3 regions of the Pseudomonas sp. Os17 genome follow, and region 1 is predicted to be linked to each of the others. Evidence: riboswitches for the same ligand, from Rfam matches in the RefSeq annotation. Region 1 holds a riboswitch; each other region holds the start of a gene.
The links. A riboswitch is a leader RNA that binds a small molecule or an ion and turns the genes downstream of it on or off. The one in region 1 is predicted to bind cobalamin.
Positions count from the first base shown of each region.

Region 2: another riboswitch for cobalamin. It lies ahead of POS17_RS18755 (CbtB domain-containing protein); the one in region 1 lies ahead of cobO (cob(I)yrinic acid a,c-diamide adenosyltransferase).
Region 3: another riboswitch for cobalamin. It lies ahead of POS17_RS10980 (TonB-dependent receptor plug domain-containing protein); the one in region 1 lies ahead of cobO (cob(I)yrinic acid a,c-diamide adenosyltransferase).

Region 1 covers NZ_AP014627.1:5,077,940-5,083,136, forward strand. Annotated here, with positions in the region: gene POS17_RS22175 (cobyrinate a,c-diamide synthase) at 1-525, opposite strand, end outside; gene cobO (cob(I)yrinic acid a,c-diamide adenosyltransferase) at 536-1,147, opposite strand; cobalamin riboswitch at 1,228-1,460, opposite strand; gene POS17_RS22185 (hypothetical protein) at 1,628-2,209, shown strand; gene POS17_RS22190 (PQQ-dependent sugar dehydrogenase) at 2,280-3,599, shown strand; gene POS17_RS22195 (class I SAM-dependent methyltransferase) at 3,601-4,263, opposite strand; gene POS17_RS22200 (C40 family peptidase) at 4,285-4,818, opposite strand; gene POS17_RS22205 (C40 family peptidase) at 4,983-5,197, opposite strand, start outside.
Region 2 covers NZ_AP014627.1:4,270,303-4,275,499, forward strand. Annotated here, with positions in the region: gene cobN (cobaltochelatase subunit CobN) at 1-1,418, opposite strand, end outside; gene cobW (cobalamin biosynthesis protein CobW) at 1,422-2,492, opposite strand; cobalamin riboswitch at 2,591-2,802, opposite strand; cobalamin riboswitch at 2,876-3,107, shown strand; gene POS17_RS18755 (CbtB domain-containing protein) at 3,205-3,393, shown strand; gene POS17_RS18760 (CbtA family protein) at 3,405-4,106, shown strand; gene POS17_RS18765 (cobalamin biosynthesis protein) at 4,103-4,516, shown strand; gene cobM (precorrin-4 C(11)-methyltransferase) at 4,599-5,197, shown strand, end outside.
Region 3 covers NZ_AP014627.1:2,434,054-2,439,250, reverse strand. Annotated here, with positions in the region: gene POS17_RS10995 (APC family permease) at 1-227, shown strand, start outside; gene POS17_RS10990 (arginine N-succinyltransferase) at 396-1,412, shown strand; gene POS17_RS10985 (arginine N-succinyltransferase) at 1,462-2,502, shown strand; cobalamin riboswitch at 2,557-2,759, shown strand; gene POS17_RS10980 (TonB-dependent receptor plug domain-containing protein) at 2,858-4,834, shown strand; gene POS17_RS10975 ((2Fe-2S) ferredoxin domain-containing protein) at 4,846-5,197, shown strand, end outside.

The DNA of each region.
Region 1 (5,197 bases):
CAGGGCGCCGTACCAGCGCAAGCCTTCGGTGAGGCTGCCTTCGAGCAACTGCGCGTGGCGCAAGGTGCCGACCCGGTTGGCCAGCACCCCGGCGAACGGCAGGTCCGGCTGGTAACGGGCCAAGCCCAGGGCCAGCGCCCCGAAGGTCTGGGCCATGGCGGTGCCATCGATCACTGCGAGCACCGGCACCCCGAAATGCCGTGCCAGATCGGCACTGGAGGGGGTGCCGTCGAACAGCCCCATGACCCCTTCGATCAGGATCAGGTCGGCGTCAGCCGCGGCTTCCCAGAGCAAGCGCCGGCTTTCCTGCTCGCCCACCATCCACATGTCCAGCTGGTACACCGGAGCGCCGCTGGCGCGTTCGAGAATCATCGGGTCGAGAAAGTCCGGACCGCATTTGAACACCCGTACCTTGCGCCCCTGATTGCGGTGCAGGCGAGCCAGGGCGGCGGTCACGGTGGTCTTGCCCTGGCCGGAAGCCGGTGCGGCAATCAATACCGCCGGGCAATGACGAACATCGGTCATGAAGTCACACTCACAGCTCAACACCTTTCTGCGCCTTGATGCCGGCCTGGAAGGCATGCTTGACCATGCCCATTTCGGTGACGGTATCCGCCAGTTCGATCAGCTCCGGCTTGGCCCCGCGACCGGTCACCACCACATGCTGCATGGGCGGACGGGCCTGCAGGTCGCTGAGCACCTGGTCCAGATCCAGGTAACCGTGCTTGAGGGCGATGTTCAGCTCGTCGAGTACAACAAGACCAATCTCCGGGTCGCTCAGCAGTTCTCTGGATACCGCCCAGGCCGCTTCGGCCGCGGCGATATCGCGCTGGCGATCCTGGGTTTCCCAGGTAAAGCCCTCGCCCATCACATGAAAGCGCACCTGCTCCGGAAAACGCCGGAAGAACAGCTCTTCGCCGGTGCTGTTACGACCCTTGATGAACTGCACCACGCCGCACTGCATGCCGTGGCCCATGGACCGCGCCAACATGCCGAAAGCCGAACTGCTCTTGCCCTTGCCATTGCCGGTCAGCACCAGCAACAGGCCACATTCGTTGGGCGAGTTGGCGATGCGCTCATCGATCACGGCTTTCTTGCGCAACATGCGCGCCACATGGCGCTCGTCACGATCGGGGGATTCACTCATGGGGCAGCTCTCCGTTGGGGCTGGGGAACGGCGGGCAGGAAAAGGAATAGACGGCGCAAGCCTGGCATCGCCCACCGTGATGCCGTTGGATGGATCAGGCCGGTCTCCGGGCTCATGAGGGGCATTGCTGCCTGACTGCGCGCCTTCCCATGTCGTGGACACAGTGGCATCTGGCGCAGCCTTGACTCATCTACCGTTGCGGGGGCAGCGCCGGAATCGTCGCCATGTCCATCGCTGGAACAGGCCCTGACCGGCTTCCCTGTTTCACTCTGTCGACCAGCGGCCACAGAGCACCTGAAACAAGTCGCGAAGGTTAGAGGGTTGGGGGTGGAGCGTCAATTAAAGCCAGGCGTCGCTTGGCACACAAAACTGCACCGCATCAACAAACTGGCGCCAATCTTGTGCCACACTCAGCGAGTTGATATCAAATAGCCATAACTCAACCCACCCACCGCCAGACAACAATAAGGACGGACCCCGATGCAAGGCATGATCATCAGCAATCCAAAGCTGGAATTCCTGCGCCCGATGCTGGAACGCTGGTTTGATTGCATTGACCGCTACAACGCTGTTCGTGGCGACAGCGAAACCCCTTACTGGTTCGACGAGCAGGCCAACCTGGGATTGCTTTCCGCCGCCGCCTGGATGGCGGAGATGGTCAGCCTCGAACACAGCCCCAGCAAAAAGCAGCAGGAAGAAGGCGCCCGCAACGCACGCACCGATCTGTACCTGGCCACCCGGGAAGAACGCGCCTACATTCAGGCCACCCAGCGCTGGCCCCAGGTCAACGGCCTGCACCTGACCCAGGCCTTGCTCGACATTGCCGGTGACGCGAGAAAGATCAGCTACCCCGGCGACCTGCGGCTCGGCTGCCTGTTTGTCAGCCCGCAGAAGGCTCAGCACAGCGCCACCCCGGAAGAACTCCAGGACATGCTCGACGAACTGCAAAAGGAACACTGCTGCGCGGTGGCCTGGTACTTTCCCTACGCCTATCGCAAGCTGCACAACGAGGCCGGCCTCTACCATCCCGGGGTCGCCGCACTGTTCAAGGAAGCCCGCTGATCAGGCGGAACCATACGCCGGCTATGCTCCTCTATGACTAGGACGTCCGTGCATTCATAGGGAAATCAGCATGCTCAAGTCTCGACACGCTTTGCTTATCGCGATCGCCGCCGGCCTTACGGCCTGTGGCGAAACCTCCAGCCTGCAAGTTTCCGACGGCACCGGCCCAACCCCCAAGCTGCCGGAGCCCAACCCGACGCTGATCCCCACGGTGAACATCGCCCCGGCGATTGGCTGGCCCAAGGGCAGCAAGCCATTGGCGGCAGCCGGCACCCAGGTCAATGCCTTCGCCGAAGGCCTCGATCATCCACGCTGGCTCTATGTCCTGCCCAACGGCGACGTACTGGTGGCGGAAACCAATGCACCGCCCAAACCCGATGACAGCCGGGGCATTCGCGGCTGGATCGCCGGAAAAATCATGGGCCGCGCCGGCGCTGCGGTGCCCAGCGCCAACCGCATTACCCTGCTAAGGGATCAGGATCACGACGGCGTGGCCGAAACCCGCAGCGTGCTCCTGGACAACCTGAACTCGCCGTTCGGCATGACCCTGGTCGGCAATGACCTGTATGTGGCGGACACCGACAAATTGCTGCGCTTTCCATACCAGGCCGGCGACACCCGGATCACCGCAGCCGGCACCAAGGTCGTCGATCTGCCCGGCGGCACGCTCAATCACCACTGGACCAAGAACGTCATCGCCAGCCCGGACGGGAGCAAGCTCTACGTCACCGTCGGCTCCAACAGCAACGTCGGGGAAAATGGCCTGGACCAGGAGCAAGGCCGCGCCGCGATCTGGGAGGTGGATCGGAACAGCGGACAGCACCGCCTGTTCGCCACCGGCTTGCGCAATCCCAACGGCTTGGCCTGGGAGCCGGTCAGCGGGGCGCTATGGACCGCGGTGAACGAGCGCGACGAGATCGGCAGCGACCTGGTGCCGGACTACATCACCTCGGTCAAGGACGGCGCCTTCTACGGCTGGCCCTTCAGCTACTACGGGCAGCATGTGGATGTCCGGGTCAAACCGCAGAACCTCGACCTGGTGAGCAAGGCCATCGCCCCGGACTACGCCGTCGGCCCGCACACAGCCTCTCTGGGGCTGACCTTCGCCCAAGGCAGCAAGCTCCCCGCTCCATTCACCGAAGGCGCCTTCATCGGTCAGCATGGCTCGTGGAACCGCAAGCCCCATAGCGGCTACAAAGTCATCTTCGTCCCCTTCAGCGCCGGCAAGCCCCAGGGGCCGCCCGTGGACGTGCTCAGCGGCTTTCTCAGCGCCGATGAGAAGGCTTACGGACGCCCGGTTGGGGTTGTGATCGATCAGCAAGGCGACTTGCTGGTGGCCGATGACGTCGGCAATACGATCTGGCGGGTATCGGCCGCCAAAGCCCCCTGATTCAGCGCTTGCGGCACAGGGTCAAGCCGTCCCCCAGGGGCAGCAGCGACAGATCGATGCGCGAGTCGTCCTTCAAGGCCCGATTGAGCGCCTGGATGGCTCGGGTATCTTCGCTGGCGGGCTCCACCTCCAGCACACGCCCGCTCCACAAGGTGTTGTCGAACACCGCCAGGCCACCGACTCGCAACAGACGCAACGCGGACTCCAGATAGGCCGGGTAGTTGGCTTTATCAGCGTCGATGAAGATCAGGTCGAAAGATTCGAGCCGGCCGGCCAGTTCCAGGCCGGCCAGGGTGTCCAGCGCCGGAGCCAGGCGCAGTTCGATGCGTTGCGCTAACCCCGCCTCCTGCCAGTAACGACGAGCCGTAGCGTTGTAGTCGCCGGGCAGGTCGCAACAGATCAACGAGCCGTCTGCGGGAAGGGCCTGCGCCATGCATAAGGCGCTGTAGCCGGTAAAGGTTCCCACTTCCAGCACTTGGCGAGCAGCGGTCAACTTGATCAATAGCGCAAGAAACTGCCCCTGCTCCGGCGCCACCTGCCAACGGGCATTGGGCAGGGCCTGGGTTTCATCCCGCAGACGTCGCAGCAGCGGCGTTTCGCGCAGGGAAACATCCAGCAGGTATTGATACAGGGCATCGTCGAGGTTGAGCGTACGCGCAGTCACAAGCACCTCGACCAGAGTGGATTATGGATTGTGCGCCAGGTGTTCCGGCTGCAGCACGCGCTTGGCGCTCAGGTAGGCTTTCTGCCAGTAGGCCTTGGACAGGCTGTCGAGCTTCACCGTACCGCCGGTGGCCGGAGCATGGACAAAACGCCCTTCACCAACATAGATCCCGGCATGGCTGACCTGGGAGCCGCCATTGGTGGCGAAGAAGATCAGGTCACCGGTTTGCAAGGCGTTCTTGCCCACGTCCGGCGCCTGCATGCCGATCATTTCCCGGGTCGAACGTGGCAGGGAGATACCCGCGGCATCGCGGTAGACATAGCCAATCAGGCCGCTGCAATCGAACCCGGAATCCGGAGTATTGCCGCCCCAACGATAAGGCGTGCCGACCAGACCCAAGGCGCGGAACAGCACATCTTCAGCAACGGGAGAAAAAGCCTGGGAGGAATTGAAAACCGGTGCACGTACCACAGGCACAGGTGGCGGAGTACGACTGGCGCAAGCGCTGAGCAGCGCGGCGAGGGCAATAAGGGCAAATCGGGCCGAGGTCGACATAAGCTGAACAATCCTGATCGGGATGCGGCTTTCTCTGCCGTGGTACTGAAAACAAAACCGCGTAAGCAGGGCTTACGCGGTTAGTTTCAACAATAGATCAGGATTCTAGCGTCTACGCGCCAAACTTCAAGTAAGACTTTAAGTTCGCCCTACTAACTATCTGTTTATTTGCGTGCGGTGACCACGGTTGGCGCCATGGCGAGAGCCCGCTTGGCTTCGATGAAGGTCTTGCTCCAGTAGCTGTCACCCAGGCTATCGACCCGCACACCGCCACTGCGGCGGCTGCTGGAGTGGATGAACTGATCATCGCCCAAGTAGATACCGGCATGACTGACGCGCCCGCGACCGTTGGTGCTGAAGAACAGCAAATCACCCGGCT
Region 2 (5,197 bases), 810 kb from region 1:
GCCTCGCGATTGGCAGGCGGCAAGGCCTGGAACATTGCCGCGTAGTCCTCCAGGGCCAGGCTTTGCAGGCACGGACGCTGGTCGAGGCTGTCCAGGTCGTTGCTGACCCCGCCCAGCAACTGCTGGATCAACTCGGTGCCGCTGGCGGGCAACTCGGCCGGCAGCGGATAGCCTTCGGCGTGCAGGGCCTTGAGGATGTTCAGCGCCGCCGCCGGGGTGTCCAGGCCGACGCCGTTGCCGATGCGCCCGTCCCGGGTCGGGTAGTTGGCCAGCACCAGGGCAATGCGCTTGTGGCCGTTGTCCAGGCGCCCCAGTTCGACCCAGCGCCGGGCCAGCTCGGCGACAAAATCCATGCGTTCGGGCTGGCCGCGGTAGCACACCACGTCCGACTGGCTGCGCTCGCTGCGCCAGGCCAGGTCCTTGAAGCTGATGGGCCGGCTGATGATGCGTCCGTCCAGTTCCGGCAAGGCGATGTGCATGGCCAGGTCCCGCGGGCCCAGGCCCTGCTCGCTGTCGCGCCAGCCCGGCTCGTTGTCCTGGGCGCAGATGGCCTGGATCACCGGGATATTGCGGCGGAACGGCCGCAAGTGCGGCGCCTCGGGGCTGGACTGGGCAAAGCCGGTGGTGTTGAGGATCACCCCGGCCGCGGTTTCATCCAGCCAGTCTTCCACCTGGCTCAGGCAGCCGGGCTCCTTGAGGCTGGCCACCGCTATTGGCAAGGGGTTGAGGCCCGCCGCCAGCAAACGCTGGCAGAACAGGTCGATAAATCCGGTGTTGGCCGCCTGCAGGTGGGAGCGGTAGAACAGCAGCGCCGCCACCGCTTGACCAGGCTGCCAATCGGCCTGCCAGTCGCTGAGGGCGGCCTGGCTCTTGTGCGGGTGATAGATCGCCGTGCGTGGCAGGGTCTGCGGTTCGCTCCAGGGATAGTCGCGCCCCAGCAGGCCGCTGGCCAGGCAACGGTAGAAATTCAGCGCGTTGTCCCGCCCGCCCTGGCGCAGGAACTGCCACAGGCGGTCGCGCTCGACGGGGCCCAAGGTGCTCAGGTCGCTGAGTTCCGGGTCCGGGCGGTCGTCCCCCGGCACCAGGATCAGTTGCACCCCGCGCTGGGACAGCTCCACCAGCCGCTCGACGCCGTAGCGCCAGTAGCCGATGCCGCCGTGCAGGGAGATCAGGATCACCTTGGCGTGGCGCAGCACCTGGTCGACATACAGGTCCACCGAAGCGTGGTTCTGCACCTGCATCGGGTTGGCCAGGCGAAAGCTGGGGTAATCCACGGGCAACTGCTCGGCGGCATCCGCCAGCAGCGCCAGGCTGGAGTCGCCGCTGCACAGGATCACCAGCTCGGCGGGGGTTTGTCCAAGGTCGGCAATGTTGTCATCCGACACGAAACCGCCGGGCTGGGTCCTGAGCAGGTGCATGGCTTACACGCTGAGGGCGGCGCGCAGTTGCGCTTCGAGTTGGGCGGCGTCCAGCTCCTGGCCGATCAGTACCAGGCGCGTGGTGCGGGCTTCGTCAGCGCCCCACTTGCGGTCGAAGTGCTTGTCGAAGCGGGTGCCCACGCCCTGGATCAGCAGGCGCATCGGCTTGTTGGGGATCGCGGCGAAGCCCTTGACCCGCAGGATGCCGTGCTTGACCACCAGCTGGGTCAGGGCGTCCAGCAGCAGGCTTTCGTCGGCCTGGGGCAGTTCGATGGAGATGGAGTCGAAAGCGTCGTGATCGTGGTCGTCGTGATCGTCATCGCCGTCGTGGTGATGGTCGTGGTGGCTGTGACGGCTGTCGATGTGTTCCTCGGAACCGGCGCCCAGGCCCAGCAGCACATCCAGCGGCAGGCGGCCGCTGCTGGCTTCGATGACTTTCACCGCCGGCGGCAGTTCTTCGGCCACTTCCAGGCGCACCTTGGCCAGGTCTGCGGGGTCGATCAGGTCGGTCTTGTTGAGGATCACCAGGTCGGCGCTGGACAGCTGGTCGGCGAACAGCTCGTGCAGCGGCGATTCGTGGTCCAGGTTGGGGTCGAGCTTGCGCTGGGCGTCCACTTGGTCGGGGAACGCGGCGAAGGTGCCGGCGGCCACGGCCGGGCTGTCGACCACGGTGATCACCGCGTCGACGGTGCAGGCGCTGCGGATTTCCGGCCACTGGAAGGCCTGGACCAGGGGCTTGGGCAGGGCCAGGCCGGAGGTTTCGATGAGGATGTGGTCCAGGTCGCCACGGCGCGCCACCAGTTCGCGCATCACCGGGAAGAACTCTTCCTGCACGGTGCAGCACAGGCAGCCGTTGGCCAGCTCGTAGACCCGGCCGCTGGCCTCTTCTTCAGTGCACCCGATGGCGCATTGCTTGAGGATTTCACCGTCGATGCCCAGCTCGCCGAACTCGTTGACGATCACCGCGATGCGCCGGCCCTGGGCGTTGTCCAGCATGTGCCGCAGCAAGGTGGTCTTACCCGAGCCAAGGAAGCCGGTGACGATGGTGACGGGAAGTTTGGCCAGTGTTTTCATCGGATGCCCCTTGGCAAAGGTGGCGGGCATACGGGACGAGAGCCACAGCGCAGAGGCGCGCGGAGATTTCGCCACCGGATCACCCCGCCCGGTTGTAGTGAGAATCTGGGATCGAGGCAGGTCTCCTGGCTGAGGGCTTGCCAGTCGTCGGACCGGCGGTTGCTGCGCCTTCCCGCCGGCGTTCTGGACGCGCAGGCAGTGGCCTTGCAGAAACGAAACCCTTCACAGTTGCGGGGGCAGCCGCGGCATCGACCGCGTTCCCTTCTTAGCTTCGACCGCTGGCCGAAGAACCTCGAACGCGCAAGGCTACGCAGAGCGCGGGGGACGGTCAATCGGCAATGCAGCGCCTCGCGCAATTGACGGCATCACCCCGCCCATGATTTGCTACGCGCCTTGTTACGGGTGCCCTTCACAGGGTGAAACGGGAAACCGGTGAATCACGTGCTTAACTAAAAAGCCGTGACCAGTCCGGTGCTGCCCCCGCAACGGTAAGCGAGCGAAGTGTCAGATCCACTGTGCCATGGCATGGGAAGGTGACACTTGCCGGCACGGTACGACATCAGTCGCCCCCTGCCCCTCGCGAGCCCGGAGACCGGCCCGCAACACACACATAACAAACCCGCGGTGGGCGGGCGCTGTTGCAAACCCTGCGTGCTCCTCACGCGGGGTTTTCCTGCGCTCCTCCCCCGCCGACACTCCAAAGGGAAGCGCCATGTCGATCATCAGCAGCACCAGCCATTCCGCCAGCAGCACCTCCACCCTGAGCCAGCGCCTGGTGGCCGCCATCGGCGCGTCGCTGCTGGGCGCCTGCCTGGTGTATTTCGCCGGTTTCTCCCATATCGAAGCGGTGCACAACGCCGCCCACGACACCCGTCACAGCGCCGCCTTCCCTTGCCACTGAGACCTGCCGACATGATCAAGCGTATTGCGCAAACCGCAGGGTTCACCGGGCTGCTGGCGGCCCTGCTGCTGACCCTGCTGCAAAGCTTGTGGGTCGCTCCGCTGATCCTGCAGGCGGAAACCTATGAACAGGCCCCGGCCGCCCAAACTCATGAACACGCCGCCGGCGCCATGGCCGCGCACAGCCACGATGCCGAGGCCTGGGAGCCGGAAGACGGCTGGCAGCGCACCCTGTCCACCACCGGCGGCAACCTGGTAGTGGCGGTCGGCTTCGCCCTGATGCTGGCCGGGCTCTACACCCTGCGCGCGCCCAACCGTGCCTCGCAAGGCCTGCTCTGGGGTCTGGCCGGGTATACGACCTTCTGCCTGGCCCCCACTCTGGGCCTGCCTCCGGAATTGCCGGGAACCGCAGCCGCCGACCTGGTGCAGCGCCAGGTGTGGTGGATCGGCGCTGCCGCTTCTACTGCCGTGGGCCTTGCCCTGATCGCGTTCGCCGGCCACTGGCTGCTGAAACTGCTGGGCGTGGCGATTATCGCCGTGCCCCACGTGATCGGCGCGCCCCAACCTGAAGTGCACTCGATGCTGGCGCCAGAAGCCCTGGAAGCACAGTTCAAGATTGCCTCGCAGCTGACCAATGCCGCCTTCTGGCTGGCCCTGGGCCTGATCAGCGCCTGGCTGTTCCGGCGCAAGAACGCGGACCTGTACCCGGCATGATCGAAAGGCGCGCGGCGCCGGCCCTGGTGGTCGGCCTGGGGTGCCAGAAGGGCTGCCCGGTGACCACGCTGCGCGCCCTGCTTGAGCAGGTGCTGCAAGCCCACGGCCTGGAGAGCGGGCAACTCCTGGCCCTGGCCAGCATCGACTTGAAGCGCAGCGAGCCCGGCCTGCTGCAACTGGCGGATCAACTGGCCCTGCCGCTGACCTGCTTCAGCAGCAGTCAACTGGCGCCTTTCGCCTCGCGCCTGAGCCACCGCTCGCAGATCGCCTTTGAACACAGCGGCTGCTACGGCGTTGCCGAAAGCGCCGCCCTGGCCCTGGCCGAACAGTTGCACCCCGGCCCGGCCCGGCTGTTGATCCCCCGCCAGAAATACGCCCAGGCCACCCTGGCATTGGCCGCCAGCCGGTAGACTGGCCGACAATTCCCCGTCGCGAACATGAACATCGTTCATCTGCGACCCTGTTCCCGCCCTTTTTTCACAGGAGACAGCCATGACTGTCTATTTCATCGGTGCCGGCCCCGGCGACCCGGAGCTGATTACCGTCAAGGGCCAGCGCCTGATCCATCGCTGCCCGGTGATCATCTACGCCGGCTCGCTGGTGCCCGCGGCCGTCCTCGAAGGTCACAGCGCGGACCGGGTGATCAACAGTGCCGAACTGCACCTGGAACAGATCATCGAGGCCATCAGGCACGCGCACGACCAGGGCCAGGATGTGGCCCGGGTGCATTCCGGCGACCCGAGCCTGTACGGCGCCATCGGCGAACAGATTCGCTGCCTGCGGGAGCTGGGCATTCCCTACGAGATCGTCCCCGGCGTCACCGCCACTGCCGCCTGCGCCGCCTTGCTGGGGGCCGAATTGACCCTGCCGGATGTGTCCCAGAGCGTGATCCTGACCCGCTATGCGGACAAGACCGCCATGCCCGCCGGTGAAGACTTCGCCAGCCTCGCGGCCCATGGCGCCACCATGGCGATTCACCTGGGGGTCAACCACCTGGAGAAGATAGTCACCGAGCTGCTGCCCCATTACGGCGCCGACTGCCCGATTGCCGTGGTACACCGGGCCACCTGGCCGGACCAGGACTGGGTCCT
Region 3 (5,197 bases), 2.6 Mb from region 1:
ACATCACGGTGATCAACTTCTACTGGCGCCGGCAGAAGTCCGGCCAGGTGATCCGCCACCTGATCTGCCCGGTGATCGGCTTCGTGATCGTCTGCGCCATCATGTACAACATGGGCGTGGACGCGCAGAAACTCGGCGCCATCTGGATCCTCGCCGGGCTGGTCTACCTGTTCCTTTTGAACAAGCTGGGCAGCGCCGCGGCCCTGCCCGATCCGCTCAAGCCATAAGCCCCCAGCGCGGCGCCGGATGGCGTAGCGCGCCCCCGAGAGCCGCCGTCAAGAGCGGCCCGGGGACCGGCCGCCGGATGCCGCGGCCGTGCAACTGCGTGGTCATCGACAGTGATGTCTGGCCGATGTTCGCCCCGGGCGAACGGCCCTTGATACAGGAGTACACCCATGCTGGCCTTGCGTCCGGTGGCGTTATCCGATCTGCCTCAATTGCTGCGTCTGGCCGGCGCACGCCTGCTGGGCGTGACTTCGCTGGTGGATGACGAAACCTGCCTGCGGGAGAAGATCCTCGACTCCCTGGCGTCCTTCGCCAAGGTCGAGGCCCGCCAGGGTCCGGAAAACTACTTTCTAGTGCTCGAGGACCAGGACAGCGGCCAACTGCACGGCTGCTCGGACATCCTCGCCACCGCCGGCTTTGCCACGCCCTTCTACAGCCTGCGCAACCGCCCCTTCATCAGCAGCTCGCGAGAGCTGAACATCGAACACGCCGTGCCGACCCTGTCGCTGTGCCAGGACCTCAGTGAACAGACCCTGCTGCGCAGCTTCCATGTCGATCCGGCGCTGGCGGGCACGCCCCAGGCGCAACTGACCTCCCGCGCGCGCCTGCTGTTCATCGCCGCGCATCCCTGGCGCTTTGCCGACAGTTGCATCAGCGAGATCGTCGGCTACAGCGACGCCGCCGGCCAATCGCCCTTCTGGGCAGCGGTGGGCCAACACTTCTTCGACCTGCCCTATGTCGAGGCCGAACGCCTGTGCGCCTTGCAGGGCCGCGGCTTTCTCGCCGAACTCATGCCCCAGTACCCGCTGTACATCCCGATGCTGCCGCAGCCGGCCCAGGACTGCATCGGACGCATTCACCCAGCAGCCCGGGAGGCCTGCGACATCCTCGTCGACGAAGGCTTCGCGCCCACCCAGTACGTCGACCTGTTCGATGCCGGCCCGACCCTGCAGGCCCGCAACAACCAGCTACGCTCGATCATTCAGAGCCGGGTCGCGGTCAGTTACCTGAGCCCGCAGAGCGGCCAGGGCCGCTACTGGCTGCTGAGCAACGACCGGCTGCAGGGCTTTCGCGCGATTGTCGTGCCCCTCGACGAAGCCCCAGGCGACGTGGTCGGCCTGGATCACTCGATGTTCCAGGCCCTGCAATTGACACCGGGCGAGCCGGTGCGCGGGGTGGCGTTATGAGCCGACCCCGGTTTTACCGCTGCCCCCGGCAGCGCCAAGGAGCGGTGCCATGATCGTCCGTCCGGTGCGCGTCAGCGATCTGCAAGCGCTGCTGAAGCTGCTGCAGGGCAGCTGTCGCGAGTTGAACAACCTCTCCACCGATCCCGAGCGCCTGGCTCATCGGCTGCGCTGGGCCCAGCGCACCTTCGCCAACCAGGTGGAACGGGCCGATGCCGACTACCTGTTCGTGCTCGAGGACGACGACCAGCAAGTGATCGGCGTCTGTGCCCTGAGCGGCGCCATCGGCCTGCGCGAGCCCAGCTACAACTATCGGCTGGGCATCACCCGCGGCCGCGCCCCGGAGCTGGGCATCGACAAAGAGATTCCGACCCTGTTCCTGTGCAACGAGATGACCGGGCAATCCCTGCTCTGCTCGCTGTACCTGCGCCACGACCAGCGCCAGGGCTACACCGGGCGCCTGCTGTCCACCGCGCGCCTGCTGTTCGTCGCCGAATACCCGCAGCTGTTCGGCGACAAACTGGTGGCCGAGCTGCGGGGCCAGCTCGACAGCCAGGGCCGTTCGCCGTTCTGGGACAGCCTGGGGCGGCACTTCTTCAAGATGGACTTCCAGCAGGCCAATCGCCTGTCCAGCCAGGGCGGCAAGTCCTTCATCTCCGAACTCATGCCGCGCCAGCCGCTGTACACCTGCCTGCTCAGCCCCGACGCCCAGGCCGCCATCGGCCAGGCCCACCACAGCACCGAACAGGCGGTGAGCATCCTGCGGGACGAAGGCTTCAACCATCAGGGCTGCATCGACATCTTCGACGGCGGGCCGCTGATCGAGGCCGAGGTGACGAAGATCCGCAGCGTGCGTGAAAGCCAGACCCTGCCCCTGCTGGTGGGCACTCCGGACGCGCAGGCGCCGATGTGGCTGATCCACAACCGGCGCCTGGAGAACTGCCGCATCACCGCCGCTCCCGGGCGTCTGGTGTCCGGTTGCCTGCTGGTGGACCGCCTGACCGCCAAGCGCCTGCAATTGCAGCCCGGCGACACCGTCAGGGCGGTGCAAGCTGCAAGCTCCAAGCGGCAAGCTCCAAGCAACAGCTTCTAGATCGCAGCTTTTATCTTGCAGCTTGCCGCTTGGAGCTCGCCGCTTTGCTGCGTAACATGCCGTCCAGTTTCAGGTGCCTCATGCCGCCGTGCATGAGGTGAAACGGGAAACCGGTGCGCCCCTTCAGGGCTAGTCCGGTGCTGCCCCCGCAACGGTAAGCGAGTGCTGCATTCAACACGCCACTGTACCCAAGGTATGGGAAGGCGAATGCCGCCACACTCGTCAGCCCGGAGACCGGCCTGAAACCTGTGTTTGGCAATCCTGCGGTGGGCGGGCATGGGCCGGTAAGGTCGCGTGCCCGTGGCCGATACCTTCTCCTGCGTGCTTCCCGAAGACACTTTCGAGAAGACCAAAAATGACAACACCTGACACCTTCCGCGTGCGCCCCTTGGCCACGCGTCGCCGCACGCCATGCGGCGCCTTGCTCGGCTGCCTGTTCAGCCCCCTGCTGCTGGCGGACGACACGCCGCTGACACTGGAGCCGCAGTCGATTTCTGCCCCTTCGGTGGAGTCCACCGCCGTGGCTGAAATGGCCCGCTACGGCAGCAAGCTGGAGATCATCGATCGCCAGCAGATCGAACGCGCCGGCCCCAGCAGCGACATCACCCGGGTCCTGCAGATGTACGTGCCCGGGCTATACGTGGCGCCCAAGAATGGCCCGTTCGACTACGGCACCTATTCCCTGCTGGGGGGGCGCAACGACGACACCCTGATCCTGCTGGACGGCGTGCGCCTGAACAACCGCCTGTACGGCGGCCTGTACTTGGACACCCTGCCGGCCAACGCCATCGAGCGCATCGAGGTGCTCAAGGGCGGCCAGAGCCTGCTGTTCGGCACCCAGGCGGTGTCCGGGGTGATCAACATCGTCACCCGCAGCCCGCAGACCCGCGACGTCTCCGGCGAGGTCAACCTGGGCCTGGACAGCTTCATGGGCAGAAGCGGCGATGCCCGCGCCGAACGCATCGTCAGCAACGGCCTGGGCGACCTGGGCCTCTTGGCCTATGTCAGCCACAACGTCTCCGACGGCTACCAGCCATTTCGCAACAGCGCCTACAGCCCCAGCACCCGGGACAAGAAACGCGGCTATGAAGTGACCACCTTCGGCGCCAAGGCGATCCAGGGCTTTGCCGACGACTCGCGGCTGGAGCTGTTCTACCAGTACAGCGACGCCAACCTGGATTTCGCCCGCCCGCTGAACAACAAGAAGACCACCAACGACCGCATCCAGCAGATCGCCACCGCGACCTTCGAGCAGCGCCTGGACCAGCGCTTCAGCTACTTCGTCAAAGGCCACGTCAACGACTGGGACACCCGCTACACCCGCATCAACAGCACCACCAGCGGCGCCACCCAGGTGATCAACCACAACGACTACTGGGGCTTCACCGACTGGGGTCTGCAGGCCGAGGGCAAGGCCGAACTGGACGGCGGCCATGTGCTGGTGTTCGGCAGCGACAACCAGTGGTTCAAGGGCCAGGACGACGTGCTCAAGATCGACGACAACAGCGCCCAGGCCAACGCCCTCTACGCCCAGTTGCGCCCGGTCGTGGCAGCCCTGCCCGACTGGCACCCGAGCATCGGCGTGCGGCACGAGAAGATCAGCGGCGGCGAAAGCGCCACGGTGGGCATGCTCACCTCGCTGTATGACCTCTCACCCCACTGGCAACTGCGCGGCCAGTTCGGCAGTGCCTTCAAGCTGCCCAACGCCGAGCAACTGTTCGCCAATGAGGAGGATGAAAAGGGCAACCGCCAGCTCAAGCCGGAAAAGAGCGTGAATGCCGAGCTGGGCCTGGACTACAAGGGCAGCCTGCTGGCCGGCGACTTCAACGCCAGCGGCACGCTGTTCCAGCGCAAGATCGACGACCTGATCGCCCTCGACGGCATCGACTGGGTCAATGGCGACGGACGGATCAAGGTCCGCGGCATCGAGGTCGATGGGCGCTGGCAGTTCAGCCCGCAATGGACCCTCTCGGCGGACATGACCCGCAACCTGGTTCAGTCGCGCAACGGCGTGACCCTGAGCAACATCCCCGGCTTCTTTGCCCGCTCGCGGCTGGGCTTCGAGTCCCTGGACCGTATGTGGGGCGTGGGCGGGGCAATCCGCTACATCGGCCAGATCGACAGCCCTAAGCAGATCGACTACGGCCACTACTCGGTGGTCGACGCCGATGCCTATCGCTACCTCGACCCGGCCCAGCAGCATCGCCTGAGCCTGCTGGTGGAAAACCTCTTCGACCGCGACTACAGCACCAGCATCGCCAGCAACAACCCGCGGGTGGATAACCTGGGGCGCCCCTTGACCACCGAGCTGCGCTACACCTACCGCTTCTGAGGACGACGACCATGCACAAGGATTATCAACGCGTGCTGTTCGTCGGCCCCGGCCTGAACAGCGGGGCCCTGGGCGAGGCGTTTCGCCGCGAGCTTGCGCTGCTGCGGGGCATTGACGCCGGCACCCGGGTGATCGACACCCTGGACGGCTTCGACAGCCTCTGGGCCGCCATTGACGAGCCCTTGCACGAGAACGGCGCGGCGCTGCTGGTGGTGGACCTGGAGCCCAGCTCCGACAGCGCCTACCTGGATTGGCTGCGCGACGAACTGGGGCGCCTGGCCCGCGCCCACCCGCAAGCGCCGCAACTGTGGGTCACCGCCCAGGCCCTGGGCCGCCGCGGCCTGGACGCGGCCCTGGCCTGCG